Regions from separate parts of the Paenibacillus sp. WG02 genome, predicted to be linked through region 2. Evidence: riboswitches for the same ligand, from Rfam matches in the RefSeq annotation. Region 2 holds a riboswitch; each other region holds the start of a gene.
The links. A riboswitch is a leader RNA that binds a small molecule or an ion and turns the genes downstream of it on or off. The one in region 2 is predicted to bind cobalamin.

Region 1 (7,633 bases), 1.6 Mb from region 2:
AGCTCCCTAGCGTCACTTGTTCCTGCAAGAACGAGAATCATCGTTTGTCACCTCTCGAATGGGCATGGTCATGATGTTCATGTTCATGCTTATGATCGTGGTCGTGATCATGTTTATGGTCGTGGTCGTGATGGTGGTCATGTTTATGTTCATGGTCGTGATGGTGATGATCGTCATGATCATGATGGTGATGATGATCGATATGCTTCATCGCCTCAAGCCGATATTGGCACATGTCGCAGTTCATCTTCACTTCATCCTGAAGCGCTTCCTGTGCGCGTCCAATCAAAATCTCTTGTAGCAGCGGATGGAATCCAAAATATGGAGCCATTTGGAATTGTTTATCCGGATATGTCTCCCGATATCCTTGAACCATTTGTTCCATTCGTTGAATCAAAACACCAGTAAACAGGAAATACGGCAAAATGATGACCTTCTTTGCACCGAGCAGCAAACAGCGCTCAATCCCAGCATCCATCAGAGGCGCTGTAACGCCAATAAAGGCTGTTTCCACCCATTTCACCTGAAGCTTCTCCCAGAATAAACGAGAGATTTTAAACAAATCGCTATTCGCATCTGCATCACTGCTTCCACGCCCAACGATGAGCAGCGCTGTTTCACCCAGATCTTCCTTCACTTGAACTCCGAGATCCTCAACCCTTGAAGATAAAATATCCAGAATTTGTTCATGTACCCCAATCGGTCTGCCGTATGTAAATTTCACCAATGGATATTTTAATTTCGCATCATCAATAGCAGACGGGATATGAATTTTCGCATGCCCAGCCGCAAATAAGATAATCGGAATGACAACAATATGAGTGGCCCCTAATTCAACACAGCGGTCAATTCCTTGCATGATCGTTGGTTGAACAAATTCCAGGAAACAGGTCTCGACAATTTGCTCTTTCATCTTACTCGCAATTTCTGATACAAAGAGGCGAACTTCCTCATTCCCGCCTTCTTCCCGACTCCCATGACCCACAAATAAAACAGCATTCATCCTTATTTCCCCCTAATCCTAATCGCCGCAAATGGCATTTTCGATGACGAAACCTACCATTTCTTGATGGCGGTAGCCTTCAATTTCTTTGACACGCTTGAAAAATTTATGAAACCGTTCGTTCGGATGTCCTTCTTTTTGGTAACGTTCCACGATCCTGCCCACTAAGTCGACAAGCTCCTCAGGAGCAATTCCTTCTGCAACGGGTTGAGCCGCATGTGCATTTCGACCTACTGTTTTTCCGCCAAGAAATAGATCGAATTTCTCTTTGCGATAGACGATGCCGATATCTTGCTGAACAGCTCCATAACAAGCCATGCCACACCCGTTAAAGCCAATTTTCAACTCTTTTGGTACTTCTAGATTGCCAATTCGATGATGGATGGCTTCCGCATAAGGAATAGACTCGCCTTTTTCCAAATTACAAAAGTCACATGCTTTGATTTGAGCAACATCACCAATCGGTGATAACAATAAACCAAGTGCACTTAGTTCGGATGTAATCTGCTTAGGGTTATTGGTTTGCACACGAACAATCAGTTGATGATGCGGGGAGTATTCGATGTCTCCACGATCTCCGACAATCTCGCCTAACGCACACAACTGGGCAGCTGTTAACTTTTTATTCGCGATACCCGGGCTTACGGCAAACTCAAAGATCGATTGGGTCGCAGTCAGCTTATTGTCAAATTCAAAAGACACCTCTTTAGTCCCTTTGGATACTAGCTGCAGGGCTTCCATTGCAAGTTGTAAGGAGTTGCTAGGTGACAAATTGGGCGATGACTTTAGCTGGGACGGTTCTTTACTCTCAGTCACCTCAGCATCCATAAGTTCATCTTCTTCATCAAACTCCTCCAAAGATTCATCTAAGTCCTGCCCATCCAGTTGTTCCAAAGCCCAAGGCTCAGCTTCAGATTTCAACCTTTGATGTGGTTTAAGCGGCTGTGTTTCAGCCCCTAAGGTGTATTTCCGCTGGTAACCGCGTGGTGTAATCATGAGACCGTCATACAGCTTAGTAGCGGAATTGCCAATAATAATGGTCGTTAACATGCCAATATCATGATTCAGCATATCAGCAAGCGTCGTCACAACCACATGCTCGCGGTCTCGATACGCGCTTTTAACAATCCCAACAGGTGTTGAAGGAGATCGATGCTTAAGGAGAATGCGCTGCGTCTCCACGATTTGTCTGGTCCGTCTACCGCTTCGCGGGTTATAGAGGGCAATGACGAAATCTGCCATTCCTGCTGCCTCAACCCGCTTCGCAATCAGCTCCCATGGCGTCAGATGATCACTTAAGCTGATGGTGCAAGAATCATGCATAATTGGTGCCCCTAGCAGAGATCCAGCCGAATGAACAGCAGAAATGCCCGGAATCACTTCCACTTGAACGCCATTCTCACGTGTCCAGCCTTGTTCCATCAATACCTCATAGACAAGACCGGCCATCCCATACACTCCAGCGTCTCCACTGGAAATTACGGCTACTTTCTTACCCTGCTTCGCTTGCCGCACAGCCTCTTGCGCACGACTCACTTCTTCCGTCATGCCGGTTCGAACTACTTGCTGTTCGGTTAACAGACCTGCGATAAGATCCACGTAGGTGTTATATCCGATGATGACTTCACTTTCCCCAATCGCTTCCCGTGCACGCTTCGTGATATGTTCAAAACTCCCCGCCCAAAGCCGATAATAAGCAGTTTTCCTGACATTTTGTAACACCCTTCCCCCGTTATTACACAAACAAAAAAAGCATCCCTAACATAAGTCATGTTAGAAATGCTTGGTAAATTACGACAGTTAATAAAACCAGAAGTAACCGCTCTCTAACACTCCCTAATTCCACGTAGGGTTCATGTGTTGTTGAATTAGGCAGGTCTCCTGACTTCATCATCCCCTTGCACCTTCCCAGGTTGTTACCCAGTGGCATGTTGCAAGGAGTTACCGTAATAAACGGCGATATTCACAGTGGCGGGTCCGTGCCGGTATTTCACCGGTCTTCCCTTTTAACCATACATCCGAATGGATATATGGCACCTAATTCCATTGATATGCAATTACGATCATCCTACCATCTATCGATAGGGTTGTCACGTATTTATTCATAGATGGCCTGGTAGAGTCCTTCCATCAGACTCTGGTAACTGCTTGGATTATAGGTAATTTCCGCAAAAGAAACTTGAATGACCTTGTTGATCGTTTTAACGATAAAAAAACTATCCTCCCCACGCTCCGGGTCAATATAGGTATAGCACTCTAAGTGACTGCTTCCCGTTTTTTGACGTAAAAATTCCGTTGCTTCCGCACTTAAATTCGCATATTTAGGCATAGTTAGGTTCCTTTCCATTAAACGAAGTGATGCTATCTATTATAACGTATTTTCACCCTTTGATTCCTATCAAAACGAGAAAGTATTTCTTTAATTTTCAGAATTTTCGTACTATAATGAATCTATCAAGATATCGCTTTCATTCTATGAAGGAGGAATTGATATGAGCAGTCATGAAACGAATGGATTGGTGTTTGTCTTTACGGGTACTAGCGGTTCTGGTCGTAAAACAATTGCCCATCACATTGCCAAAGAGCTTGGTTTCTCATCTGTCGTCTCCTACACAACTCGAACACCTAGACCCAAAGAAATCAACGGGAAGGATTATAATTTCATCTCCCGCAAAGTATTCATCGATAGTGACATTGCAGGTGAATTTTTTCAAACTGTTGAAATTGACGGGAATTTCTATGGTATTAAGAAAGCGGACATCGATGAAGCGCTTCGCAAAGATGGACTTATCTATGTCATTGTGAATCGTTATGCAGCTAACCGTTTCAAGTATACATTTGGAGAAAGAGCGATCCGCTTGTTCATCTATGTCAACAAACAAACGATCATGGAACGCATGCTTGCTCGAAACACGCCAACGGACGTCATTGACCACTACATGAACCACTACATAGAGGAAGTCTCCTACCGCAAGGATTGTGAGCATGTTTTTGAGAATATGAATTTACAAGAAACGATCGACAAAGTAAAAGCAACCATGCTCGCCCACATGCCAACTACAACTAGTTAAATGTGCTAAAAATGCCAAGAGACCCGGTGATCGACATCACCGAGTCTCTTTTTTACGATCTTACATTCATTTTAAAGGGGCTTTTTTCCTCTTCAAAGCCACGAATCCGCCTAATAGTGAAACCGGTACGATGACGACTAAACCAATCAACTCATACCATAATGGAATGCTATTATTGGTTAAAATGGAATCAAACCCGATTGCAGCGCCGATGACACCAATGATGGCAGCATTGAAATATTCGGCACGCTTCGCAACTTTAGCAGCAATGTATCCACCAAGAAACGACCAGAACAAACCAACGACCATAAGCAAAAGTAATAGACCCACATTCGAATATATTGCACTTACATCCTGCTCATTCACCGGGCGATTAGCAAAATATATACCGCCAATTAACGCACTCGATATCATTGTCCCCAAGTTATCAATCGCTACTCCAAGCAGTACACCCAGAAAATGAAATTTTCGTTCACTTTTTTGTTCAACCATAGATTATTCTTCTCTCCTGATCACTTCGATCTACCAACCTTATCCATAATACCATGTGGCCGCCTCAGTATCCAGTTCTTACCTAGATGACCTTGCAGACTCCGCTGTCTCTTCGGCCATCTTCTTCACGTATAAATTGCGCTTTTCAAGAAACTGAGTCATATAGTTAGCTAAAAACAAGCGATCAACAAGCTTCCCCAATCCTCCAAATGGTGAGGTATAATCGAACGTATCAACCATCAAAGTGCCTTGCTCTACAGTTACAAATTCATGTGTATGATGAAATCGCTTGAACGCTCCTCTTACCATTTCATCAACAAAGTAATGCGGCTTCTCCATCCCCGTAATCTGGGCAGTCAACTTCTGCTTAATACCAAAATGATAAGCTTCCCAAGTCACTGTTTCTCCACACTCAATCAACCCTTGCGTCCTGCCGGCTATCGCTCTTTCCCTCGTTTGGGAGGTTGATTCCGCATGGATATCTATACTCCTAGCCAAATCAAAACACACTTCAATTGGTGCTTGAATAAGTAACTCCTGTCGTATTATTGGCATTGACTCCTCTACTTCCACCAAGTTTCTATCGGATAATCCGCGGCATTCACTTGGACAGTTTGACCTATTTTCGGTGTGAGAATTGACACTTTGTTAGCATGTGCGGCCTTTGCGGCACGCTCTACCGGATCTGTCCAGTCGTGTAAGGCTAGCGTAAATGCCCCCCAATGTATTGGAATCATCAGCTTTCCTTTCACATCCAGATGAGCTTGGACTGTTTCTTCCGGCATCATATGAATATCAGACCAGCGATCATCGTACTGACCGCACTCCATCAGCGTAAGATCGAATGGACCATACTTCAGCCCAATTTCTTTGAAATGAGAGGAATATCCGCTATCACCGCTGAAGAAGATATTGGAATGCTTTCCTTTGATCACCCACGAGCACCATAGGGAAGCCCCACGGTCCGTCAAGCTTCTCCCCGAAAAATGTGTAGCCGGCGTACAGGCCAATGTCAAACCATCGTACTTAAACTCCTCCCACCAATCATGCTCTTCGATCTTTTCAGGCTGCACACCCCATCTGATTAGATGACCCCCAACCCCTAACGGGACTAAAAATTTGTTCACTTTATGCTTTATTTTCATGATCGTTCCATAATCCAAATGATCATAATGATCATGTGACAAAACGACCGCATCAATCACTGGCAGCTGCCCAATTTCAAAAGGCAATCCACCGCTATATCTGCCCTTCCCGAACCATGGAAACGGCGAAGGAGCTTTCCCGAACATGGGATCTAATAATAAGGCTTTTCCATCGATCGTTAGTAAGGAAGACGAATGACCAAACCAGGTCACTTTCGTTTCCATATCCTTGGTCAAATTCGGTGTTTCCATTGCTAAATGCGTCATTGGACGTCGATTAGGACTGCTTTTCGCAAATTCTAGCAAGATCCCCACTGTATTCCCGAAGCCCATATTCATCATGGTAGGGACAGGATTTTGGAATTTCCCATTCACATACTGAGAAGATCGAGAGAAAGCCTGTGCCTTCTCCTTCGAGGGTCTCCGTCCAAAAACAGGATAAACATTCATAAAAAGAACAATAACGCACACAATTCCCACTATAATACTCGTCCATATAAGTAACAACTTCTATGCCGCCTCCAAGACCATTTTGTATGACCGTTCCATCTTTGAAAAATAATTGATTAGAAGTATAACGTAAATCCGTATGGTATGGTTCCAAGAATTATGGCGACCAGATTTAACAAAAAAAGAACGCTCTGGATAAGAGCGCCCCTCTTTATGATATGTAGGATTAGAGCCATCAATTCATTACGTTAGACTCGATCGTGACCAATTCATACAAATCATTCACATCACACCCTAGGGTGTCAGCGATAGATATTGCAGACTTAAGCGGCATGATTCTTTTGTTTTCAACAAAGTCGGTAATTCGCTCTGGCTTGTAAAGCAAAGTTCGAGCGAGTTCTCCAACCGTCATGTTGGATTCAAGCAATCGCTCACTAAGTAGGCAGCGACCGAGCTCATATTTCATGCTGATGACCTCCGAAAAATGACAAAGATTCTAACCCTCTCAAGAAACCTTATGCTCGATGCGAAGCTTATCAGCAACCATCGCGATGAACTCCGAATTTGTCGGTTTGGACTTCGAGATGTTAATCGTATACCCGAAGATAAATGAGATGGAATCAATGTTGCCGCGCGTCCAAGCAACTTCAATCGCATGACGAATGGCACGCTCAACACGGCTAGGTGTAGTCTTGTACTTCTCAGCGATAGCTGGGTACAAAGTTTTGGTGATCGCACCAAGGATTTCGATATTATTGTAGACCATCGTGATCGCTTCGCGAAGATATTGATATCCTTTAATATGCGCAGGAACGCCGATTTCATGTATGATGCTAGTGATATTAGCATCTAAATTCTTACCTTTAGGCATATGTACAATATTTGCACGTGTCGTTGAAGTCGTTGCGGATGCTTGATTGTTGCCAACAAGCTGGCGAATACGATTCGTTAGCGTTTCCATATCAAAAGGCTTGAGAATGTAGTAGGAGGCTCCAAGTTGCACAGCTTTTTGAGTGATATTTTCTTGCCCAAAAGCGGTTAGCATGATGATTTTCGGTTGTGTGGGAAGATTCATCTCACGCATTTTTTCAAGTACACCCAGGCCATCCAAGTGAGGCATAATAATATCTAAAATGAGTACATCCGGCAATTCACGTTGTTGTTCAAGAAAACGAAGAACTTCGTTGCCATTGTACGCCACTCCTACAATTTCCATATCCTCTTGCTCACCAATGAACTCTGATAATAAATGGGTAAACTCACGATTGTCGTCTGCTAGTAACACTTGAATTTTTTGCAACTTAAAATCCTCCTTTAGCTACTCAAACAAGTTGGTATTTTCTCTCTTAAGTAAAGGTATTCGACACCCCAACTTAAATTCCTTCTGTCGAATATTATTTTTCTTTTCTTTTAATTCACTTTCTTATATAATTATAAATTTATCTTCTATTTCCAACATTCTTCGACAAATT
Region 2 (7,633 bases):
AGCGGATTGTAAACTAAATATGCGGCATCCTTTAATCCTTTTATAGCTATCGTTGTGGAAATGAACCATGTAGAGACCAAGTATCCGAGCCACTCATGGATCGAGCGAGCAGCAAGAATAAGCAGCAGCATCACGCAAAAGCTCAGCACTACAGTAGAAACAGTAAGCATGACACCCTTTGTTTGCACCCATCCAGACGAGATAACTGATGTCTCTTTTCCTCTATGTAACTTGCCTTCTACCCAGCGAATGAAGCGTCCGATGAGAATAACCGGGTGTGTAGGCCACTTCGGATCACCAATTAACCAGTCCAGCGCAATGGCAGCAGCCGTCATACTAACGATTTCCTGCCAAGAATATATCCACATATTGATCACCGTTCTATGCTTAAAGACTTATTTATTCCAGTATTTATTCCAGTCGATTATTCCAGTCGATAAGCTCTGCTTTTGAGCTCCATGGGTATGCCAACCGTGACAAGGAATACCTGCTCACACGCCTCAGCTAAGCGTTGATTCATTCGTCCTGCCAAATCACGAAAACTGCGGCCAAGCGGATATTCCGGCACAATGCCGTCACCTACTTCATTCGTAACCAAGATAAGGTGTCCACGGTAGGAGGACACGGCTTCTACAAGCTCGTCTATACGTTTCATTACCCGAGCAGAAGCATCTACTTCCCCCTCATGTTGGAGCAACCAGTTGGACAGCCAAAGCGTCAAACAGTCGACCAAGACCACGGCATCCTCCACGCTCTCCTGCAGGTGGAGCAGTAATTCCCGCAGTTGGAAAGGCTCCTCCCGGGTATCCCAGAGATACCCCGAGGCAAGCCTCATCTGCTGATGCAGCTCAACCCGCTCCTTCATTTCCTCATCGTAGATGTGGGAAGTCGCGATATAAATCCCTCGCTCGCTGCCATGCATAGCGAGCTTCTCCGCGAAAGAACTCTTGCCGCTGCGCGCGCCGCCCGTAACCAAAACCGCCATGGCGCCTTCGCCTCCCTCTCTTCACTTACTGCGTAAGCTAACGAATCATCGCTGCAGCCAAGCCTCTAACCCCGCGACACGCCTGCGCTCTCGAATGTCGCCATTTCCTTCATGATCTTGCCTGCGGCATCGATCAAGTTAAAGGCAAGCACCGCGCCTGTTCCTTCGCCCAGGCGCATATCCATCTGCAGCATCGCTGCGAGGCCAACCGCTTCGAGCAGCTTCGCATGTCCCTGCTCCTGCGATAAGTGCGAGGCGAGCATGTAGGACGCGCTTAGCGGTGCTAATCGGCTCGCCACAAGTGCAGCTGCCGACGAGATGAAGCCGTCGACGACTACCGGACAGCGATTCTTCGCTGCGCCGAGAATCACGCCAACAAGTCCGGCGATCTCCAGTCCGCCGACCTTCATCAACACATCCAGCGCATACTCTGCGCTTGATGTGTTCACCTCATCCACACGAAGCTCATTCACATCCAGCGCCTTATTCACAACAGACACTTTATGCAGCCATTTGCCATCATCGATACCTGTTCCTCGACCAACAGCAATGCTGGCATCCAAGCCCGTCAAAGCGCACAAAATCGCCGCGCTGGCCGTTGTATTACCGATCCCCATCTCTCCCATAGCGAAGAGTCGATAGCCCTTTTCCACCAACTCGTCTACAACTTCTACGCCAGCTTGTATCGCCTGCACAGTCTCATCCAGCGTTAATGCCGCTTCACGCGCCATATTACGCGTTCCTTTTCTTACTTTGCGAGAAAGGAGATTAGGGTGCTCCAGATCAGCATTAACCCCCATATCGACACAGACGACTTCAGCGCCGGCATGTCTGGCAAGAACGTTGACAGCAGCCCCGCCATAAAGGAAATTAAGCACCATTTGAGGCGTTACTTCCGCCGGGTATGCACTAATCCCTTCTTCACATACACCGTGATCTCCAGCCATTACGATGACCGCTTTTTTCTCAAAAATCGGCATCACTTCGCCCGTAATTCCGGCAACCTGACGCGCAATATCTTCCAGTTTCCCTAGACTTCCTTGCGGTTTCGTCAACTGATTCAAATGCTCGTTCGCTTGGTTCACCACATCTTGATGAACAGGCTTAATGCTATCTATAATTGCTTGCATCTTATTCATGATTGTGTCCTCCGATAGCTCAACTATTTTCCGGGCTGTAATAAAATTTGCGGTGCATCGTTAACGGGGTGCTGTAGCACAATCGGTTCAGTTCCATACACTTCGCTGATTAATCCGCTTGTAATAATTTCATCTGGTGTTCCTATCGCCGCAAGCTCGCCATGATGTACAACCATTAATCGTGTGCAATACTGCGCAGCCAAATTCAAGTCATGCAGGACAGCTACAATCGTCAACTCGGATTCTCGCTGCCATTCCTTGATATAGTCCATCATCTGTACTTGATATCCGATATCCAAGAACGTTGTTGGTTCATCCAGCATAAGCAGCCGCGGCTGCTGCGCCATCACTTTAGCAAGTGAAACACGCTGCCGTTCACCGCCGCTAAGGCGCTCGATTGTTCGATCTATCAGCGGTTCCAAGTGCAGCTTCCGGACAATCCCATCAATTAAACCTTCGGCATCAGCCGGCTCCTCACCAAGCCAATTCTGAAAAGGATAGCGGCCCATTTCCACCACTTCACGGACCGTAAAGCCAACTGGAGGCAGCGCATCCTGCTGGAGAACAGCAAGCCATTTAGCCAGTTCTTTTCTCGAATAGGAGGATACTAAACGGCCACCCAGGTCAACACGTCCGTTTTTGACAGGATCAATCCCTGATAGTAGACGGAGCAGCGTCGACTTACCGCTGCCGTTTGGCCCAATTATGCCAAAAAATTCACCCTGCTTGATCTCAAAGCTGATGTCCTCCAGCACTTGCTGTTCCCTAAAGCTCTGGGAAAGGTTCTCCACTTTAATCATCTTGATCAACCTCTTAACGTTTTCTTATCCTTATGGAGCAAATAAGCAAAAAATGGCGCGCCCAGAAATGCTGTAATGACCCCAAGTGGTATTTCAGTTGGACTCAGCAGGGTACGAGCAAGTGTATCTGCCCAGAGGACATAGATTCCGCCGCCTATTGCGGACAATGGAATAATCAACCGATAATCCGGACCTACCAAAAGTCGCACTAAATGCGGCACGATGAGCCCTACAAAGCCGATTACACCAGCAACCGATACCGCAGCAGCAGTAAGGAAGGTGGCCACAATAAGCACAATCAGCTTCGTACGCTCTACATTCACACCGAGATGTGACGCCTGCCGCTCGCCCAAAGACAGTAAATTTAACGACCTTGCATAGCTTAGCAGCACGATAAAACCGATTATTAAATAGGGCGAAATGATATACGTATACGACCAACCTCGCATGGCCAAGCTGCCCATTAGCCAGAAAATGATTTCATTAATGACTTGTTTGGAAATTGACACCATGAAGGATACGATTGCCCCTAGAAATGCCTGCATGACCACGCCTGATAAAATAAGCGTCTCCATCTTCAGCTTCCCTTCAATCTGCGCAAGCTTAAGAACCAGAAATAAAGAAATAAGTCCTGTTACGAAGGCAACAATTGGAATCGACCATTGCCCAAACCACGCTACTTGCAGTCCGAAATAGATTAAAAATGCGGCTCCTACAGAAGCCCCCGAGGAGACACCGAGTGCATAAGGATCCGCAAGTGGATTGCGCAGCACACCTTGAAAGGCTGCCCCTGCGATTGAGAGTGAAGCCCCTACTAGAATCCCCAGTAATACACGTGGAAATCGTACTTTATTGATGATTTGTTCGGACGACTGCGGCCAAGTGGCATGGATGTGATCTCCCAGCCAAGGGATATGCTTGGCGAGAATACTGGCTATTTGCAGGACCGGGAGATTTGCGGTACCCAGCGACAAGCTCGCCACAATAGAAAGAAGAAGGAGTATAACCCCTACTCCTCCCCATAGCATTAATTTTCTTTTCATTTTATTTCACCAGTTCAGGATAAATGCCTTTCGCCATTTCAAGCAACCCGTCGGTCAGTCTTGGGCCTGGACGGCTAAGCATGTTTTGGTCGAGGCCAATCACCTGCTTGTTCTTCACGGCATCAATGGCATCCCAACCGCTTCGTGTGCGGATAATTTCATCTAGTGGTTTCTTACTTTTACTATCGACAACACCATTAGCGAACAGAATTACACTTGGGTTTTGTTGAATGATTTTCTCTTCACTGATTTGGTACCAGCCATTTTTGTCCCCTGCAACGTTAACACCACCAGAAATCTTGATCAATTCATCCATAAACTCGCCACTGCCCACTGTCCATCCCGGGGCAAATTCAATGTAAACCTTTTTCTTGTTCTCTTGCTTCACGTCTTTCACTGCATTAACAACCTTTTGACGGTCCGCTTTCATTTTAGCAACCACTTTTTCCGCTTGCTCCTGATGATCCGTAATTATTCCGTACGTTTGAATATTCGCAATGGCATCATCCACTGTTTTAGGCTCCACTTTAAACACGTTGATATTCAAAGCACGCAGCTTTTCTACCGTATCGGGATTCATCGAAACCCCCGTAAAAACGACATTAGCGTTTGCTGCGATAACCGCTTCTTGGTTAGGCTTCGTTATGCTGCCAAGCTTTGGCTTCGTTTTCGCTGCTTCTGGATAATCATCATAATCAGATACACCAACAATATTAGCTTCAAGCCCAATTGCAAAAAGGGCTTCAGTCTCCGCCGGGGAGACAGATGCAATACGCTCAGGCGCTTTATCAAATGTAAACTCCTTGCCCGTAGCATCCTTTATTTTCAAAGGATAAACCGTCTTCTTGGCTGCTGCTGTTGTTGGTGCCGCCGTTGCAGCAGGGGCTTTCGTCCCCTCCCCGCCAAGCTTAGACGGATTAGAGATTTCCGTTTCCTTTTTACCGCAAGCTGCGAGACTCATTGCTGTTGCTAGCGCTACTGTAAGAATAAATGCATTTTTTACTGAATTCCTTTTCATCTGGTAAACCCTCTCTCTGAACAATTTATTTCGATTGAACCCAAGGATAAACGGCTGCGCCGTCTCTCAGAGACGAGCGCGTTTGTCAAGGTTGATGTGGAGCAAAAGTATAAAACTTATACTTTCTTATCAACTAACAAAAAAGCCCCTTTGTTCTCGAAGGAACAAAGGGGACGATAAATCGCGGCGCTCAGCAACCCTTACGGTTGCTTCCTGATTTAACGCGATCCTTTTCCTCGAAGGATGTCGTAAACGGCACCATAGGCAGGTATCCTGACTCTCCCGGCAACTCATGCCTGGATTACAGTGGCGGGACCGCGCCGGACTTTAACCGGCTTCCCTTTTAAGTGGCAATCTCTAGTAATGAGCTTACCAGCACCTATGGCTGCATATTTTACTATCAATCTATTTGTCGATTATAGACTTCTTGTTACTTTTGTGCAATTACTTTGAGCACTTGCTTCGACTCATTCATCTTCGGAGCATTTTGAGGAATAAAAGCTACCAAGCCTTTCCCTTCAAAACCTTGCTCTTTCATCCATTTGTTTCCTGCAAGTGGAATACCATAAAGATGTTTTTCAGCAGGCTTGCCCTCTTCCGCTATTTGAATAACGCCATCCGGATAATCTTCTGGTTTGATCGTATCATCCAAAGAAACGAAACCTGCTTGATTACTTAGTGATTTGAATTGATCTTCAGCAAGAATGAAGATACCGTTGCCTCCTGCTGCCAGCTCCACAATCATTTTTTCCAACGAAAATATAGGGGATGTATTGACTTTGACTGTAGGAACCTCGCCAACCTTGGATTTCAATGAACTCTCCAGCTTGTCCCCCGCTTCACTTGGAAAACCATTAGCACCCATAATAAATATAGATACATCCGGCTTCGGCCCGCCGCAACCCGTAAGCATCACCATAAGACCCATCATCATAACCAACAGCCATTTCACTTTCATGTTGTGAGCGTACCTCCGTTTGTTATCTGAATCCATCGATAGTCGTGAGAAAAGTCGGTTTTCACCGACTTTTTTTCCCATTATGCATATATTCATTTATTTTTTGGTCTAGCATTGTACTCAATTCAACGACGGATTCCGATGTCATTTCTTCCCCGTCAAAAACCATCTGTTCTAACCTGCGTCGCAGAGAATGAATCTCTTCTTCTAATAAGGTAAGGGAGTTTTGCTTCTTCGCACGCTTGGTTAACCAACGTTGTCCGAAATCCTGTTCACGAATTTGAAAATGTTTTTGATAGGTTGATAGTTGATATTCCATAAAAGCCATGCTCATCCCTCCTTACTACAAGAATACCAGTTTTCATCAATAATGAACATATTTATTTACGTTATAGATTACAATTTTCTCATAAAATTACCAATTCTCTCTAATGCTTCATTTAGTTGAGAAACACTATAGGCATATGAACAACGAAGGAAGCCTTCTCCGCCTAAACCAAACACATCTCCAGGCACTGCAGCAACCTTTGACTCAAATAATAACCGCTGAGCAAACTCTTCTGAAGTTAATCCGGTTGCGACTATACTTGGAAATGCATAGAAAGCGCCCTGCGGCTCATGGCATTCGAGACCAATATCTCGGAACCCTTTTACAATCAGACGTCTGCGTTGGTTATAAGACTCGATCATCCGATCTTTCTCTTCCAAGCCGTTCGTCAACGCCTCGTGAGCAGCAACTTGACCCATCACCGGTGCGCACATCACCGTATATTGATGAATTTTGGTCATCGCCGAAATAAGCTCATGGTGACCGCAAGCATATCCCATCCGCCAGCCTGTCATGGCAAAAGCTTTGGAGAACCCGCTAACCAAAATTGTCCGATCTTTCATGCCGGGAATAGCCGCGAAGCTCACGTGCTTCTGACCATAAGTCAACTCTGCATATATTTCATCGGAAATGACAATAAGATCGTTCTCTTCAATGACTTTGGCAATCGGCAGCCAATCCTCATAGGTCATAATACCGCCTGTTGGATTGCTAGGATAGCAGAGAATTAATATTTTGGAGCGTGGTGTAATCGCATCGCGAAGAGCTTTCTCTGTCAGCTTAAACTGGTCCTTCGCGAAGGTCTCTATCCCAACAGCTACGCCGCCGCTTATGCTCGTAATTGGAGAATACGAAATATAACAAGGCTCAGGTATAAGAATCTCGTCGCCAGGCGTTATTAAAGCTCGGAGAGCTAAGTCAATCGCTTCACTGCCGCCAACCGTAACAAGGACTTCATTCGATGGCTCATATTTCACTTTAAAGGACGTATGAAGGTAATCGGCAATCGCTTCACGAAGCTCAGGAATACCTGAGTTTGGCGTGTATTTTGTTCTACCACGTTCCAAGGAATGCACAGCCGCTTCACGGACATGCCAAGGTGTTGAGAAATCCGGTTCCCCTACACCAAGAGAAATAATATCTTCCTTGCTGTTACTCACCAAATCAAAAAACTTCCGAATACCTGAAGGCTTCATTTCACGTACGGCAGGAGCGAGGTAGTCCTGCATCGATTTTACTTTGTTCTGCTGGATCGTTATCTCATCTTTGATCATGGCGTTCCCTCTTCTTTACGGCGAAACGAGCATTCGGTGATCGTCTTCCTGATCCTCGAATATAATGCCGTCTTGTTTGTATTTTTTT
Region 3 (7,633 bases), 3.4 Mb from region 2:
ACTTTCTACCATCGCCTCAGGCGTCGGGTAGCCATATTTCTCGAGAAGATGATTCTCCAGAGAGCCAGCATTAACCCCAATACGAATGGGAATGCCACGTTCTTTACAAGCTTTAACGACCGCTTCTACCTTTTCGCGGCGGCCGATATTGCCTGGATTGATGCGCACTTTATCAATGCCATTCTCAATAGCAGCGAGCGCTAAGCGGTGGTCAAAATGAATATCCGCAACGAGTGGAATATGAATATGTTTTTTGATTTCTTTAATTGCCTCAGCGGCTTCCTTGTTGTTCACGGTGACACGAACGATTTGACAGCCTGCTTCTTCAAGACGAAGGATTTCTGCTACTGTCGCCTTCACATCCGCTGTCTTCGTTGTACACATACTTTGCATGATGACTTCATTACTGCCACCGATCGTCAAATCGCCTACACGAACGGCCCGCGTATCTTTTCTATGGAACATTATGGTTTCTCTCCCCATGACACCAAACATCCTCCGCTCCAATTCCCATTAGCAGGGAATCAGATTGGAGGCTGTGTGTAATTTGTGAAATTATGGGTTACGCACTTTCTTCTTTCTTCTTACCAGTCGCCTGCGCGCCATCTTTGGTCGTCAAAACAGGAGTAATCTTGTTTTGAACAGTTTCCTTGGATACCACACATGTCGTGACGTCTGTTCTCGAAGGGACTTCGAACATCACATCAAGCATAATGCTTTCAATGATGGCTCTCAGACCGCGCGCGCCAGTATTACGTTTAATCGCTTCTTTGGCAATGGCATCAAGTGCCTCTGCGTCGAATTCGAGCGATACGTTATCCATCTCGAGCATCTTCTGGTACTGCTTAACGAGCGCATTCTTAGGCTCGGAAAGAATACGAACAAGGGCTGCTTCATCAAGCGGCTCAAGCGTAGAGATGACCGGTAAACGACCAACGAATTCCGGAATTAATCCGAATCGCAAGAGATCTTCCGGAAGCACCATGGATAAGTACTCGCCTGGTTTCAAATCAACTTTAGCCCCATCAGTGCTAAAGCCAATTACTTTTTTACCAATTCTGCGTTTGATAATTTGCTCGAGGCCATCGAAAGCTCCACCGCAAATAAACAGAATATTGGTTGTATCAATTTGAATGAATTCTTGGTGCGGATGCTTACGTCCACCTTGCGGAGGAACAGAGGCAACCGTGCCTTCAAGAATTTTGAGCAAAGCTTGTTGAACACCTTCGCCGGAAACGTCTCTTGTAATAGACGGGTTCTCGGATTTACGTGCCACTTTATCGATCTCATCAATATAGATAATGCCGCGTTCGGCTTTTTCTACATCATAATCGGCTGCTTGAATCAATTTGAGCAAAATGTTCTCTACATCTTCGCCCACATAACCTGCTTCAGTCAAAGAAGTGGCATCAGCGATCGCAAAAGGAACATTCAAAATTTTGGCAAGCGTTTGCGCAAGCAACGTTTTACCGCTTCCCGTTGGTCCTAGAAGGACGATATTACTTTTTTGAAGCTCAACATCTTCAAGCTTGTTCTGCGAATTGATCCGTTTGTAGTGATTATAAACCGCTACAGCCAATGATTTTTTCGCTTGTTCTTGCCCAATAACATACTGGTCCAAGATATTACGAATTTCTTTTGGTTTAGGAACATCTTTGAGATCTAGCTCTTCTTCATGTCCTAATTCTTCTTCCACAATCTCCGTGCAAAGCTCTATACATTCATCACAAATGTAAACTCCCGGACCTGCAACAAGTTTGCGTACTTGGTCTTGGGATTTTCCACAAAAGGAACATTTGAGTTGGCCTTTTTCATCGTTAAATTTAAACATGGGATCACTCCTTTATTTCAAGTCGTTTCGAGTGATAACCTCGTCGATTAACCCATATGCCTTCGCTTCTTCAGCGCTCATAAAGTTATCCCGGTCGGTGTCTCTTTCGATCTTTTCAAGCGGCTGTCCCGTACGGTCCACATAGATCTGGTTGAGTTTTTGCTTCGTTTTGATAATCCAATCCGCGTGGATTTTGATATCGGTTGCTTGACCTCTTACACCGCCGAGCGGTTGGTGAATCATAACTTCTGCATTCGGCAGCGCGTATCGCTTACCTTTGGCACCTGCTGTTAACAGCAAAGAGCCCATACTTGCAGCCATACCTACACAAATCGTAGATACATCCGGTTTAATAAACTGCATGGTATCGAAGATACCCATTCCAGCTGTTACAGATCCACCTGGTGAATTGATATATAAGTGGATATCCTTGTCGGGATCCTGAGCTGATAAAAAGAGCAGCTGGGCAATGACCAAATTAGCCACATCATCATCAATAGCGCTCCCAATGAAGATAATGCGGTCCTTTAGTAAACGCGAGTAGATATCGTAAGAACGTTCCCCACGAGCCTCTTGTTCAACAACCATAGGAATAAGACTCATTGTACCAACTCCTTTTGCGGCAATAGCCAAGTTCTCTCATTTGAGATTCAGATACAGTTTAACACGTTTGAACAGCAAAGTCATTTTTTCAGAGAACTGCTATGTATGAGGGTATTTCTTATGGTCTTGGGCAGTTTGGGGGCTAAAATAGGGTAAAAGAAAGGCACGTTGCTTACGTACGTGCCTTTACTTACCTTATTTATACTGCTGCGGAAACATGCTTGCTATTTTCAAGCAAGAAGTCAACCGTTTTTCTAATCACAAGATCGTTGCTCAGACCTTCTAGGCTGCCGTTAGAAGCAAACAGCTCACGAAGTTCTGCCGTTGTTTTTTGGTAGGATTGTGCATATTTCTCAAGCTCCGTGTCAACTTCTTCATCGGAAACTGTGATTTTTTCTGCAGCTGCGATGGCTTCAAGAACAAGGTTGTTACGAACACGCTTGTCAGCATCTTCTCTCATTTGTTCTTTCAGCACGCTCTCGTTTTGACCGGAGAACTGGAAGTAGATCTCAAGCGTCATGCCTTGGGAGCGAAGACGTCTTTCGAATTCCTTCACCATAACATCAAGCTCTGCTTCTACCATAGAAGCTGGAATTTCAACTTCAGCGTTAGCTGCAGCTTTTTCAACAACAGCTGTTTCCAGAGCAGCCTCTGAATCTTTTTCTTTGCGTTCTTGAAGACGTTTTTTCAACTCTTCTTTGTACTCTACAAGTGTATCGTACTCGCTCACGTCTTTAGCAAATTCATCATCAAGCTCTGGCAAGTTTTTGCGTTTAATGTCGTGAATTTTCACTTTAAACACAGCCGCTTTGCCTTTCAAATCTTCGGAGTGGTAGTTTTCAGGGAAGCTAACATTAACTTCTTTCTCTTCGCCTTTACCAAGTCCTACGAGCTGCTCTTCGAAGCCTGGAATGAAGGAGTTGGAACCAAGCTCAAGGGAGTATTTCTCCGCTTTGCCGCCTTCGAACGCCTCACCGTCTACGAATCCTTCGAAATCAAGGACTACGACGTCACCATTTGCTGCTTGTCCTTCTTCAAGAACAACCAATTCAGCATGACGCTGTTGCAAACGAGTAAGCTCTTCATTCAATTCTTCTTCCGTAACATCCGTGCTTACCGCTTCAACTTCGATACCTTTGTAATCGCCAAGTGTTACTTCAGGCTTAACAGTAACTTTTGCTTTGAACTTCAGCACTTGACCTTTGCCGAATTGTTCAACGTCTACTTCAGGACGATCAACAGGCTCGATTTTAACCTCTTCGATCGCTTCCACATAAACTTCTGGCAAAATGATATCTAAAGCGTCTTGATACAAGCTTTCAACACCAAATTTAGCTTCAAAGATAGAACGAGGCACTTTCCCTTTACGGAATCCTGGAACATTCACTTTCGCTGATACCTTTTTAAATGCCTTATCCAAAGCATCTGCTACGCGCTCTGCGCCAACTTCCACTTCAAGAACGCCTACGTTCTTCTCTATTTTTTCCCAACTTGCTTTCATTTTATGCTTTCCCCTCCAAAAATGTACGATGACATATTTTCACGTTACGCTCATTACAACCATTCTATTATACCATATAAGATTTTCATTTCAAGGCAGCCTTTCTTGCCTTATGATGGATCTGGATTAAACTGCTTCACAAACGTCTGCAGCACAAGATTAGCTCGCTTCCACTGAAGCTTCATGGAATCAACAATACCGTAATTGTCTAGTAATTCTTCCCGATTCACCGCACCAAACAGTTTCTCTTGAAGAATAGCATGAAGTGCAGATGCCCAGACATCAACAGCCCCTTCTTCCGCTTTCTGTAGATCTGTATAGATCGATGTCCCATAGGCATAGGCTAGAAATTCCTGCCAAGTCTGCTTGGCAAAATAAACAAAATCAGGTTGGCTTATTTCACTAATGTCTCCGACTCTGCGAATCATATCACGAATCCGTGATGGAAAATCCTCCGGACACAGCGGTGTCTCCTCGATCTCGACAAGAATCTTTTCCCCATTCTTAGGGAACTCGATAAATCCTCGCTCCCCCATCTGTTTAAGCGCCTGCAAAGCTTTGAACTGAATATGAGGATGCCGCGGCTTTTCGCATAGCCATTCCTTAACCCGTTGGCTTACACCCGATTGATCGATGAATGCCAATTGCTCAAGAGCATTGACTTGCTGCTCCAGTGTGCCGTCGTTTAACATATTCAGAAGCTTAAGTGCAAAGGTGCCATCGTCAGCTGTCTTTTCTTGTATGTATTGCCGTAATAAATCTGATTCTTCCTCTGGGTCCTCTTCCATTGGCGTCATGGCAAACATGGATTCCGGATACATCGTATACAGCCAGTTCCTCAGAGCTTCCCATTGTTCAGCTTTGTGAGGGTCTACTGTCGGAAATTGCAGCAGAAAGGTTAACAGTTGGAGCGCATCACTATACTGCTCTGTCTGTAGAAACCGAGTCAGCTCCTCTTCGTAATACTGCTCTGTTTTCGGAAAAAGAATTAAGTTATTGATGGATGGGTCTGTTATGATGATCACCTCAGAAATCTTGGTCTCGCTGGTGACAGTTTACTTGATTGTCAGAGTGATTGCAAAATAATTATGAATCAAGGGTTGACTTCCTATAAAACGATATGATATATTAACTCTCGCTTCGCTAAACGGATCACATCCGCAAGGTAAGAAGAGGTCTATGTCTCAGTAGCTCAGCTGGATAGAGCACACGCCTTCTAAGCGTGCGGTCGGGGGTTCGAATCCCTCCTGGGACGTTCATGCACGGCAAAAAGGATCGCGAGAAATCGCGATCTTTTTTTGTTTACCTATATGTGTTGTGTTGTCCGGTAAAGCGAAAAAGAAAAATAACGTTCCCTATGCTACGAATCTTTTATATTGTGTTATACTCTTTTCAATTACATATTTTTTCGAATAAATGAGGTGCCTTTGCGTAGCAAGCAAGGGGTAACAGGGAATCGGGTGCAAATCCCGAGCGGTCCCGCCACTGTATTCGGGGAGTTTCTTTCTATCATGTCACTTGATGCATATCAGGGAAGGCTGAAAGAAACGATGATCCGAGAGCCAGGAGACCTACCTTCATTTATGCACCCAGAAACCTTCGCGGAAAGGAGCGGTGTACGTCAAGTCTTTCGACATCTAGCTTATAGTTGTCGTTTATTCGTACGTACCCACGGCCAATCCATTAGGATTGGTCTTTTTTGTTCGTTTATCAAATTTTAATAGGAGGAATTAAAAAAACATGCAAACAAAAACACGAATGACCAAAGTCACTAGCTTCTTGCTTATGGTTATTGGGTTAGCCCTCTACCTATTCATTAATGAACCGCAAACCGTCTACGGCATGCACATAATGGAAGGCTTTCTCCCCATAGGTTGGGCAATATTTTGGTGGGCAGCCTTCCTTCCGTTCTTCTTTCTAGGTGTCCGAGCACTTATCAAAATTACGAAAGAACACCCAGAGCTCAAAATAATGCTAGGTCTTGCTGGTGCGTTCACCTTCGTACTGTCGGCCCTGAAAATCCCTTCCGTAACCGGAAGCAGTTCTCACCCAACGGGTACAGGTTTAGGAGCTGTGATGTTCGGACCGCTCCCTATGAGCGTCCTAGGATCGATTGTTTTGTTATTTCAAGCCGTATTACTTGCACATGGGGGACTTACAACACTCGGAGCAAATGCTTTCTCCATGGCTCTCTCCGGTCCAGTAGTTGGCTACTTCATATATAAGTCCATGATGAAAACAACCGGCAAACAAAAATGGTCGATATTTTTAGCGGCTGCTCTTGCTGACTTATCCACATACATTGTTACTTCTGTCCAATTAGCTCTTGCATTCCCAGCTGAACAAGGTGGATTTGTTGCATCTTTCTTGAAGTTTGGCGGCATTTTTGCCATTACACAAATCCCTCTTGCCATTAGTGAAGGCATTTTAACCGTATTAATATGGAATTGGTTACAATCTTATGGCCCTAAAGAGCTATCTATTTTACAACATAAAATGAAGGGAGCTTCTGAGCTATGAAAACGCGTACCGTAAATACCCTGATGTTAATTGCCGTTGTATTATTGGCTGTCTTACCCCTTATCTTCGCAAAAGGAGAATTTGGCGGATCGGATGATGCTGCTGAACAATTGATCCAAAGTATTGCACCTTCCTATAAGCCATGGTTCTCTTCTTTATTTGAGCTCCCATCTGAAACAGAAAGTATGCTGTTCGCCTTACAAGCAGCCATCGGGGCTGGCTTCATCGGGTTTGCCTTTGGCTTTTTCAAAGGGAAAGCGTCTAAGTCCAAAAACCAATGATGAAACGAATCGATTCGCTCTCCTATAAAAATGCCTTACGTCCCGTATCACCAATGTGGAAGTGCGGTTTTGCAGTTGCTATGCTGCTGTTATCTTATCTAACACATCCAGCGGTTCAGGCAGTTATAGCGGTTTGGATGACCCTGTGGACGGTTGGCTATGCTCGTGTTCCAATCAAATATTATGTAACCGTCATCGGTGCTGCATGCCTTTTTTTTGTAAGCAGTGTACCCGCATTAGTTGTAGAGATCCGTCCTTTGCAAGCTTTGCCAGACATTCACGAAGTGGCGACCTTTATCTTCATCGACTGGAAGCTGTCCGTTACTTCAACAGGTCTATTGCTAATTGGCAAATTATTCGTTCGTATTATAGCCAGCCTAAGCTGTGTGTCCTTTATTATGTTCAGTACTCCTTTTTCCGAATTACTGCAAGTGTTGCATAAAGTTCGCGTTCCCAAGTTGGTTTTGGAAATTATGCTTATTATGTATCGGTTTCTGTTCATCCTATTTGAAATTGCCAATAACATGTATGTTGCCCAGCAATCAAGAGGCGGTCAGACCGGTTTCCAAAATAGATTAAAGGATACAGCCATTATTATTGTTCAAATGTTTATCAAAACGATGCAGCGGTATAAATCACTGTCAAATGGCCTTGTCTCCAGAGGTTTTACAGATGACATTCACATGGCCCCTAATCGAGCTAATCCTGTACCTTTTCGATATAAATTGGAAAGTTATATAGGGTTCACGATGCTGCTGCTGCTCGAAATTTGGCTGCGTTGGAATTGGAGGAGTATCGGATGAGCACGATTTTAGAAACCATAGAAGTTAGCTTCAGCTATCCCGCTTCACAGACGGAGGCTTTAAACAAATTAAAGCTCCGCATCCCAGAGGGGAA
Region 4 (7,633 bases), 3.4 Mb from region 2:
ATTGGCATTCATTCACCTTCATCAGGGCAAGTCTTATGGAAAAACAAGCCTTTAACTTACGAACGCAAAGAGCTCAAACAATTACGTCAAGACGTTGGACTTGTCTTTCAGGATCCGGAACAGCAGCTCATTCTGAATACTCCCTATGAGGATGTCACCTACGGTCTGCGGAATGCCGCCGTCCCTGAGCCTGAGATTACTCAGCGAGGAGAAGCTATATTACGAACGATGGGACTTGAACACTTAGCACACACTCCCATTCACCACTTGAGTCTCGGTCAAAAGAAACGAGTAGCCTTAGCCGGCGTGCTCGTGCTTGAACCAAAGCTGCTGCTGCTGGATGAACCAACGGCCTATCTGGATCGGATATCGGAACAACAGCTTGTCGAGGAACTGGACCGGATCCATAGCCGCGGAATCACGTTAGTCATGGCCACCCATGACATGAACCTAGCTTATTCGTGGGCTGATTGGATTCTGGTGATGGATCGGGGACAGTGCGTCATGGAAGGCACGCCAGATGAAATATTCAAAGATAGCAAGGCACTTCATAGTCTTGGACTTGACAGGCCCATGCTGCTAGATCTGTGGGATGCACTGCCTGAAGCTTGCCGTCAGGGAGTCTCGGCACCAAGGAATGTGAATGACTTTACAACATTATTGCAAAAAGTCTTTGCATAATGATAACCAATGACATATATAAAGAGGCTGTCCCAACTGTGATTAGAGGGACAGCCTCTTTATGTATAGCATCATGCAACCATCTATCAATGATAGGCCCTCCCACCGTAGTTGCTTGTCATTCTTAACAAGTATGACAAATAAGCGCGTTATTCGCGCTTATTCAAGAGCGTCCGAACCAATAAGCGCGGAAAACGCGCATATATGACCAAAAAGGACCTCCCCCTATTGGCGGAAGTCCTTTTGGATACGTGCTTTAAGGTAGATTCCCAAAAAAGGTTATTAACCTTTCGGGATAGCCCCCTTTTTAAATTTTCATTATCTGATTATTTACTTTGTATGCGACTAATACCCTTATTTCCTATTCCAGTTGGCACAAAGCGCTCCTCAAAGCTATAAATCATATGTTCCTCGAGTGGTTTCCCCTCTAGTAAATGCTCTCTCACAAGCCTTCTACCCGTCTCTGGTGTCATTTCCTTGTACCAAATCCCTTGCGGATACACTATAACTACACCTTCGTCCTGGCAGCGGCCATTACATCTAGTCCGAGTTGTATGTATTAGGTGCTCGGCTCCGTGCTTCGAAATTTCATCTCGGATGGCTAGCGTTGTTTCATCTCCTGAATGTTTCAGACAAGATCCTCCGTTACAGATAAGCACATGATGTTGGACTGTTGATAGATCCCACGTACTCATAAGAACACCTCCCTATCTCCCGTAGGTATATAAAATGTGCTGCTGAAATAGGCAGGTCTCCTGGCTTCAGGATCTTCATCGAACGTCAGCCTTCCCAATCGGTCGATCAGTGGCATTCGAGACGTTGACTCCTCTGTTACAGTGGCGGGACCGCGTCGGCTTCAAACCGATCTTCCCTATTAAGCTTACGCTGCGCTTGGATAGCGAAAGGTAAGCACCTATTTCGGATATGAAATTGTGACCGAGTTTATTCAAATCTTTTAAACTCAAATCTCATCTTACCTCATACTCTATTTACAAACAAGGAAAAAGCCCCACCAAATGGTAGGGACTTCCTCGGAAGCTGTATTTTCAAATTCAAATCGCTGCATTTAAACGGAAGGACGATTCGGTTGGTGCTTTCCAGGCTCTGTTGAATCCAGATTGGACTGTATGCGAGAAGATTGCTTCGAATGATCGATTGTGCTTTGTGTTCGCTGGTCCATACTTTTCTTTTTGCTCATAATGGGATTAATCCTCCTCTGAGTTGAAATAATGATCACTTGATTAGTATGGAGAGATACCGCGCCAAATATGCTGTATAAACTACCCATTAAGGACAGCGGAGAAGGAAACAAAGCAAAAGCCTGTAAGGAAATCTCCCTACAGGCTTTCGATGGTGCCATTAGACTTAGTGCTTCTTGTGCGGCAAATTACTGCCTGGCTCACCGTCACCTTGCGTCCTGAAATTCTTCGCGGCTTTCCTCTGCTTGTCGTGCAGCTTGCTAATGAAATGACTATCCATGAGCATTCGCCTCCTGAAGAAAGAATGGCACTACCTCTTTAGAATGTCACGCAAGCTCTAAATTTAAACGCATGGCAAGATTAAGAATCGCGCCTCTTGCTTCTGCATCTGTTTTGACTTTTTCGTACAATTCCTCAAAATTAGTGCGGTTTTGAATAAATTCCGGTTCGGTTTTGATAGCCGTTTGTGTCCAGTTGATCAAGACATTCTCCGCTTGGGTAAGTTCATTGTAAGCACGATGCAAGCCGACACGCTCAATGATTTCTTCCATTTCTGCCTGCCCAACTTCTTTACCTTCCTCTTTTAATTCCACTATTCGTTTATCCGCTTGGTTGCTGATTTGCAGAAAATGCTCTCTTGATGCCAAATAGTCAATTTGTGCTTTGGAGTGTTTCTTTTTCATAGTCATCACCTTTGTCATTTAATAAGTAAGAATTGGGTTTATTGTATCAGGCCTGTCTACAAAACACAAAATCCGTCCAGTTGTCTGCGCCCATCCCATTCTGGACAGACATTATATACCTTCCGTTTGCATACCCTTTATCATCATGCTCTCTTTATAAGGAAAGGAAGGAACGTCTATGTGCGGAATAACGGGTTGGATAGATTGGCGGAAAGACTTGACCGGGTACCCGTCCATTCTAGAAAATATGACGGAAACGCTCCATTTGCGCGGACCTGATGCTTCTGGTACTTGGATTTCACAGCATTGTGCCCTCGGTCATCGACGTCTTAGTGTAATGGATCCGGAAAACGGCGCTCAGCCCATGGTACGGAAACAAGGAGACTACACGTACACGATCGTATATAATGGCGAACTCTATAACGCCCCAGAACTCAAAAAAGAGCTCGAACTTCGTGGGTATCATTTCCGCACAAACTGTGATACAGAAGTGCTGCTTGTTGCTTTTATTGAATGGGGGAGAGCTTGTGTAGACCGGCTTAATGGCATTTTCGCTTTCGCGGCCTGGAATGATCAAGAACAATCCCTTTATTTGGTCAGAGATCGGCTCGGTGTAAAGCCGCTTTTTTATTCTCATCAAAATAGTGTGCTTCTATTCGGCTCAGAGCCGAAAGCCATACTCGCACACCCCGACTTCCAAGCAGAGGTTGGTGCGGAAGGCTTGGCCGAAATCTTCGCAGTAGGTCCGGCTCGCACACCCGGTCATGGGATTTATCGCAACATGTCTGAGCTCAAACCAGGACAATGCGCTGTATTTGACCGCAATGGCTTATCCATTCGCACGTATTGGAAGCTCGAAAGCCACCAGCACTCCGACGATATCGCTGCTACGGCATTGCAAGTTCAGCAACTGCTTAGTGATACATCACAGCGCCAACTTGTGTCTGATGTTCCCATCTGTACTCTTCTATCAGGTGGTCTTGACTCTAGTGCCCTTACGGCACTTGCCTCTGCTCATTATAAGGAAAGCGGGCAAGGCGCTCTGCATACTTTTTCCGTTGATTACAAAGATAATGACAAGCATTTTAAAGCCAACATCTTTCAGCCGAATTCAGATGCACCTTGGATTAAACGGATGACGGAGCATCTAGGCACCGAGCATCACTATATTGAATTTGACACACCCGAGCTTGTGGAATCTCTGAAAACAGCGGTATTTGCCCGTGATACACCAGGAATGGCTGATGTTGATGGGTCTCTTTATTTATTTTGCCGTGAGATCAAAAAAGAAGCGACTGTAGCCATTTCCGGCGAAGCAGCCGACGAAATATTCGGTGGATATCCTTGGTTCCACAACGAAGAAGCTTTGGGAGCGGGTACGTTCCCTTGGTCTTTGAAACTGAACAATCGCATTGACCTGCTCGCTCCCGATCTTGTGGATTGGATCAAACCTGTCGAGTATGTCAATAATCGATATCAGCAAGCGCTCAGCGAAGTGCCGCGGTTAGCTGGGGAAACACAGCAGCAAAACCGTATGCGGGAAATGTCTTATTTAAACATTACCCGGTTCATGCCGACACTTCTGGATCGAAAGGATCGTATGAGCATGGCCGTCGGACTTGAAGTTCGCGTCCCTTTCTGCGATCACCGTCTTGTTGAGTATGTCTGGAATATTCCCTGGGAAATCAAAACATCGGGGGATCGGGAGAAAGGCATTTTGCGCAAAGCGCTCAGAGGTGTTCTTCCTGAGGATGTGCTAACTCGCAAGAAAAGTCCTTATCCAAAGACTCACAACCCTAATTACTTGGCAGCTGTGAGAAAATGGGTGCTGGAAATTCTGGATGACCCCAGCTCACCCTTGCTTCCCTTCATTGATGTTAAGAAAATTCGCGCACTTGCCAGCTCAGAAACGAATGATTTCGATCTCCCATGGTTTGGTCAGCTGATGACGGGTCCTCAACTATTCGCCTATCTGGCACAAGTGGACACTTGGTTACGTTCCTATAAAATTTCCATCCGATAAATGAAAAAAACCTGCTGGCCACCGATAAAAGTGGAAGCAGGTTTTCTTTGTGATATTAGTCGTTCTGATCAGGAAGTCTATCCAAAAACATGCGTAAAGCTTTGGCTCGATGACTTATCTCATTCTTTTCTTCTACTGTTAATTCAGCCATCGTTCTCCCAAGAGCAGGGATATAAAATAAGGGATCATAGCCGAATCCGCTTTCGCCGCGTTCCTCCCCAATGATGTAACCACGGCAAGTGTCCTCCGCTTCAATGACTTCATTCGCTACAGGATCGATGAGCGTCAGCGCACAAACAAAGGAAGCTTCGCTAAGAAGCTTTGGATGTTCTCCGTTGGCAGGCAAACCGTCTTCAGAACCTACCTCGTTTAATGCTTGCAGCAGTTTAGCGTTATTGTCTGCATCCGTAGCATTTTCTCCAGCGTATCTAGCTGAATAAACACCCGGTTCACCGTTCAAAGCCGCTACACACAAACCCGAATCATCAGCAAGAACCGGCACATGGAGATGTGCCGAAATAATCTGCGCTTTAATCCGTGCATTTTCTGCAAACGTCGTTCCGCTCTCCACGATTTCCGGAAGATCCGTATAGTCCGTTAAGCTGCGAACTTTGTAGCCTTTTGCTCCAAAAAGCTTCGCAAACTCTTTGACTTTGCCCTCGTTACGCGTCGCAATGACGACGAAATTACTTTGTAGCAGCATGATGTACACCTCGAATGCGATCAGCGATCGGGCCTAATACGTTAGACTGCTCTTCAATCATCGTATGAATTCCTGTTTCAGCCAGAGCGAGCAGTTCATCCAGTTCTTTACGGGAAAAAGGAGCATCCTCGCCAGTTCCTTGGATTTCAACGAATTGACCCTGCCCCGTCATTACGACATTCATATCTACTTTCGCATGTGAATCCTCTTCATAATTCAGATCCAGCCGCGGTGTTTGGCCGATAACCCCAACACTTACAGAAGCCAGAAAGTCGTTAATCGGGAATTTGGCTAATTTTTTGTCTGTCGCCAATTTGTCGATCGCAAATGCCATAGCCACAAAAGCACCGGTAATTGACGTTGTACGAGTACCGCCATCCGCTTGAATAACATCGCAATCCAATGTGATGGATCTTTCGCCTAATGCTTCCAAATTCACAACGGAACGAAGCGCACGGCCTATAAGACGCTGAATCTCCATTGTACGACCACCAAGCTTACCTTTGGCAGCTTCACGCTGATTTCTAACCTGCGTAGCTCGAGGCAGCATCGAATATTCAGCTGTAACCCAGCCTTTCCCTTGACCTTTCATAAAAGGCGGGACGCGTTCTTCAATCGTCGCCGTACAAATCACTTTGGTATCCCCGACCTCAATTAGTACCGAGCCTTCCGCGTGTTTTATATAATGAGGGGTTATTTTCATAGGTCGCAGTTCTTGATTCGTTCTACCGCCAATTCTCATAAATGTTGTTCTCCTCCTGTTGCTTCCGTCAGAAGCTTTGTTCCTACGCCCCATTGTAACAAAGTAGCCATCGAAAAGCATCCCAAGCCCAAAACAATAATGCCGAACATTGATTATAATGCTGAGAAAACCCCTATGCAAGCGCCTTGTCAAAGACAAACGCTAATGCATAGAGGTCGTTAGAAGCGGGCAAGCTTCTTAAAGCTTAGCCGGATTAATATGAGCTGGTTTAACTACAGGCTTCACGGCGCCATCCACTTTAATTTGCACTTGTTTAAAGCTTGTGTTCTCCGTCAATGAAAGAATAACGGACTGCATGGCCTCGGCGGGTGCTTTCTGATCCGCGCCAAGGAATTTATTAGAGAAGTCAACGGTTATAACACCATCCGCTGGCTTAATGCTCTTCACTTCCGTTGTAGCATTCAGAACAGCAGCCAGACCCTTCTTCTGATCAGGCCCTTTGATCAACTGTTCGACAACCGCTTTCGCAACATCATCAGTCCTTTTGACAAGCCTTGTAACAGGTACATAATATTTGTAATTTTGATCATTTTGATTCAAGAAATAGAGGGTAACTGGTGTGGATTGACCAAATTCAGCGTCTTCAGCCTTCTCGATGTTGATCCCCATAGAGCGTGCAAGAGGTATATCCAGCGGTGTCTTCCCTTTCGGCATCTCCTTCAGATCTTTCCCGTCTACACGCAGCTGCACTTTCTCTACGGTTGGGAAGCTCGTCAGGTTCCAAGTGATCGCCTCCAAAATCTTTCTCTCATTCGCCCCATCGTAGTTGAGGAATTCCTTAGAGAAATCAACAATGGCACGCTTGTCTGATGTGACATTCAAACTAATGACCTTCGTACCTTTAGGCAGCAGAGCCCCAAAACCAGATGGAAGCAAGCTTGCAACCGGCCCTCCGTCCACCATATACTCGAGAGTCGTTTTGGCGACAGACACCGTCTTAGGTAATCCAAGACTAAGCGGAGCCACGAAGCCTTTACCATCTTTCACATAAACCGTCATCTGTGATGAATTGTCTTCGATCATATCGATCGTAACGGCTGCTGATGTCGTCTTCGCGTCAGCTCCCGCACCCGTTGTCGGAGGTGCATCGATGTCACTTTTCTTTCCAGTGCCCAGAACCGAACATCCCGTGGTCAGCAAGGCAATTACCCCCGCGATAGCGGCTGAACGAATCCAATGTTGATGTTTCATTAGCTTATTTCCTCCTCCAAGTTTTCGCAGACACCGGAAGCATCTGCCTATATTTTCTTAACATGGCCTGTACATTGCTTTTTCGTATTATTATTTATACGGGGCTTTGTCCGATTTATAACTACTTTTTGTCCTTATATTTTTAAAAAATCATGCACCTGGATTTAAGCCTGTGGTGATTTGTAGAACATAATGAAAAGTTATCTTGGGAGCTAACTTCCTTCGGCATCTTTTGAAGATATGCTATACTCAAAAATAAAGAAAAGACCTAATTTGGAGGCATTGCGATGAGAACTTTCCTTAAAGAAAAAGCAAACATTTTCAACGAATTCCGTGAAGAGGTCTTCAGTCACTATCCCCAAGCTGTCATCGAAGAAGCCGTTGCTCGCC

Region 1: linked by a shared signal. The riboswitch ahead of cobJ (precorrin-3B C(17)-methyltransferase) and the one ahead of ACBP55_RS31205 (ABC transporter substrate-binding protein) in region 2 are both predicted to bind cobalamin.
Region 3: linked by a shared signal. The riboswitch ahead of ACBP55_RS08955 (energy-coupling factor ABC transporter permease) and the one ahead of ACBP55_RS31205 (ABC transporter substrate-binding protein) in region 2 are both predicted to bind cobalamin.
Region 4: linked by a shared signal. The riboswitch ahead of ACBP55_RS08935 ((2Fe-2S) ferredoxin domain-containing protein) and the one ahead of ACBP55_RS31205 (ABC transporter substrate-binding protein) in region 2 are both predicted to bind cobalamin.

What each region holds. Positions count from the first base shown of each region.
Region 1 covers NZ_AP036016.1:5,255,990-5,263,622, forward strand. The annotation lists gene cobK (precorrin-6A reductase) at 1-41, opposite strand, end outside; gene ACBP55_RS24080 (sirohydrochlorin chelatase) at 38-1,003, opposite strand; gene cobJ (precorrin-3B C(17)-methyltransferase) at 1,022-2,725, opposite strand; cobalamin riboswitch at 2,858-3,059, opposite strand; gene ACBP55_RS24090 (hypothetical protein) at 3,102-3,332, opposite strand; gene ACBP55_RS24095 (guanylate kinase) at 3,496-4,074, shown strand; gene ACBP55_RS24100 (hypothetical protein) at 4,141-4,566, opposite strand; gene ACBP55_RS24105 (SRPBCC family protein) at 4,645-5,121, opposite strand; gene ACBP55_RS24110 (MBL fold metallo-hydrolase) at 5,130-6,218, opposite strand; gene ACBP55_RS24115 (helix-turn-helix domain-containing protein) at 6,397-6,627, opposite strand; gene spo0A (sporulation transcription factor Spo0A) at 6,667-7,461, opposite strand.
Region 2 covers NZ_AP036016.1:6,900,246-6,907,878, forward strand. The annotation lists gene cbiB (adenosylcobinamide-phosphate synthase CbiB) at 1-368, opposite strand, end outside; gene cobU (bifunctional adenosylcobinamide kinase/adenosylcobinamide-phosphate guanylyltransferase) at 425-985, opposite strand; gene cobT (nicotinate-nucleotide--dimethylbenzimidazole phosphoribosyltransferase) at 1,051-2,124, opposite strand; gene ACBP55_RS31195 (ABC transporter ATP-binding protein) at 2,148-2,924, opposite strand; gene ACBP55_RS31200 (FecCD family ABC transporter permease) at 2,930-3,967, opposite strand; gene ACBP55_RS31205 (ABC transporter substrate-binding protein) at 3,969-4,985, opposite strand; cobalamin riboswitch at 5,232-5,383, opposite strand; gene ACBP55_RS31210 (type 2 periplasmic-binding domain-containing protein) at 5,416-5,943, opposite strand; gene ACBP55_RS31215 (aspartyl-phosphate phosphatase Spo0E family protein) at 6,005-6,271, opposite strand; gene ACBP55_RS31220 (aminotransferase class I/II-fold pyridoxal phosphate-dependent enzyme) at 6,340-7,545, opposite strand; gene ACBP55_RS31225 (Lrp/AsnC family transcriptional regulator) at 7,561-7,633, opposite strand, start outside.
Region 3 covers NZ_AP036016.1:1,886,338-1,893,970, reverse strand. The annotation lists gene ispG (flavodoxin-dependent (E)-4-hydroxy-3-methylbut-2-enyl-diphosphate synthase) at 1-465, opposite strand, end outside; gene clpX (ATP-dependent protease ATP-binding subunit ClpX) at 563-1,831, opposite strand; gene clpP (ATP-dependent Clp endopeptidase proteolytic subunit ClpP) at 1,844-2,434, opposite strand; gene tig (trigger factor) at 2,634-3,935, opposite strand; gene ACBP55_RS08965 (hypothetical protein) at 4,046-4,960, opposite strand; tRNA gene ACBP55_RS08960 (tRNA-Arg) at 5,117-5,190, shown strand; cobalamin riboswitch at 5,338-5,529, shown strand; gene ACBP55_RS08955 (energy-coupling factor ABC transporter permease) at 5,676-6,455, shown strand; gene ACBP55_RS08950 (energy-coupling factor ABC transporter substrate-binding protein) at 6,452-6,736, shown strand; gene cbiQ (cobalt ECF transporter T component CbiQ) at 6,733-7,539, shown strand; gene ACBP55_RS08940 (energy-coupling factor ABC transporter ATP-binding protein) at 7,536-7,633, shown strand, end outside.
Region 4 covers NZ_AP036016.1:1,878,647-1,886,279, reverse strand. The annotation lists gene ACBP55_RS08940 (energy-coupling factor ABC transporter ATP-binding protein) at 1-681, shown strand, start outside; gene ACBP55_RS08935 ((2Fe-2S) ferredoxin domain-containing protein) at 1,008-1,376, opposite strand; cobalamin riboswitch at 1,410-1,613, opposite strand; gene ACBP55_RS08930 (hypothetical protein) at 1,748-1,879, opposite strand; gene ACBP55_RS08925 (DUF4023 family protein) at 2,047-2,160, opposite strand; gene ACBP55_RS08920 (hypothetical protein) at 2,207-2,563, opposite strand; gene asnB (asparagine synthase (glutamine-hydrolyzing)) at 2,742-4,586, shown strand; gene ACBP55_RS08910 (XTP/dITP diphosphatase) at 4,642-5,289, opposite strand; gene rph (ribonuclease PH) at 5,273-6,031, opposite strand; gene ACBP55_RS08900 (GerMN domain-containing protein) at 6,230-7,243, opposite strand; gene ACBP55_RS08895 (phosphatidylglycerophosphatase A family protein) at 7,531-7,633, shown strand, end outside.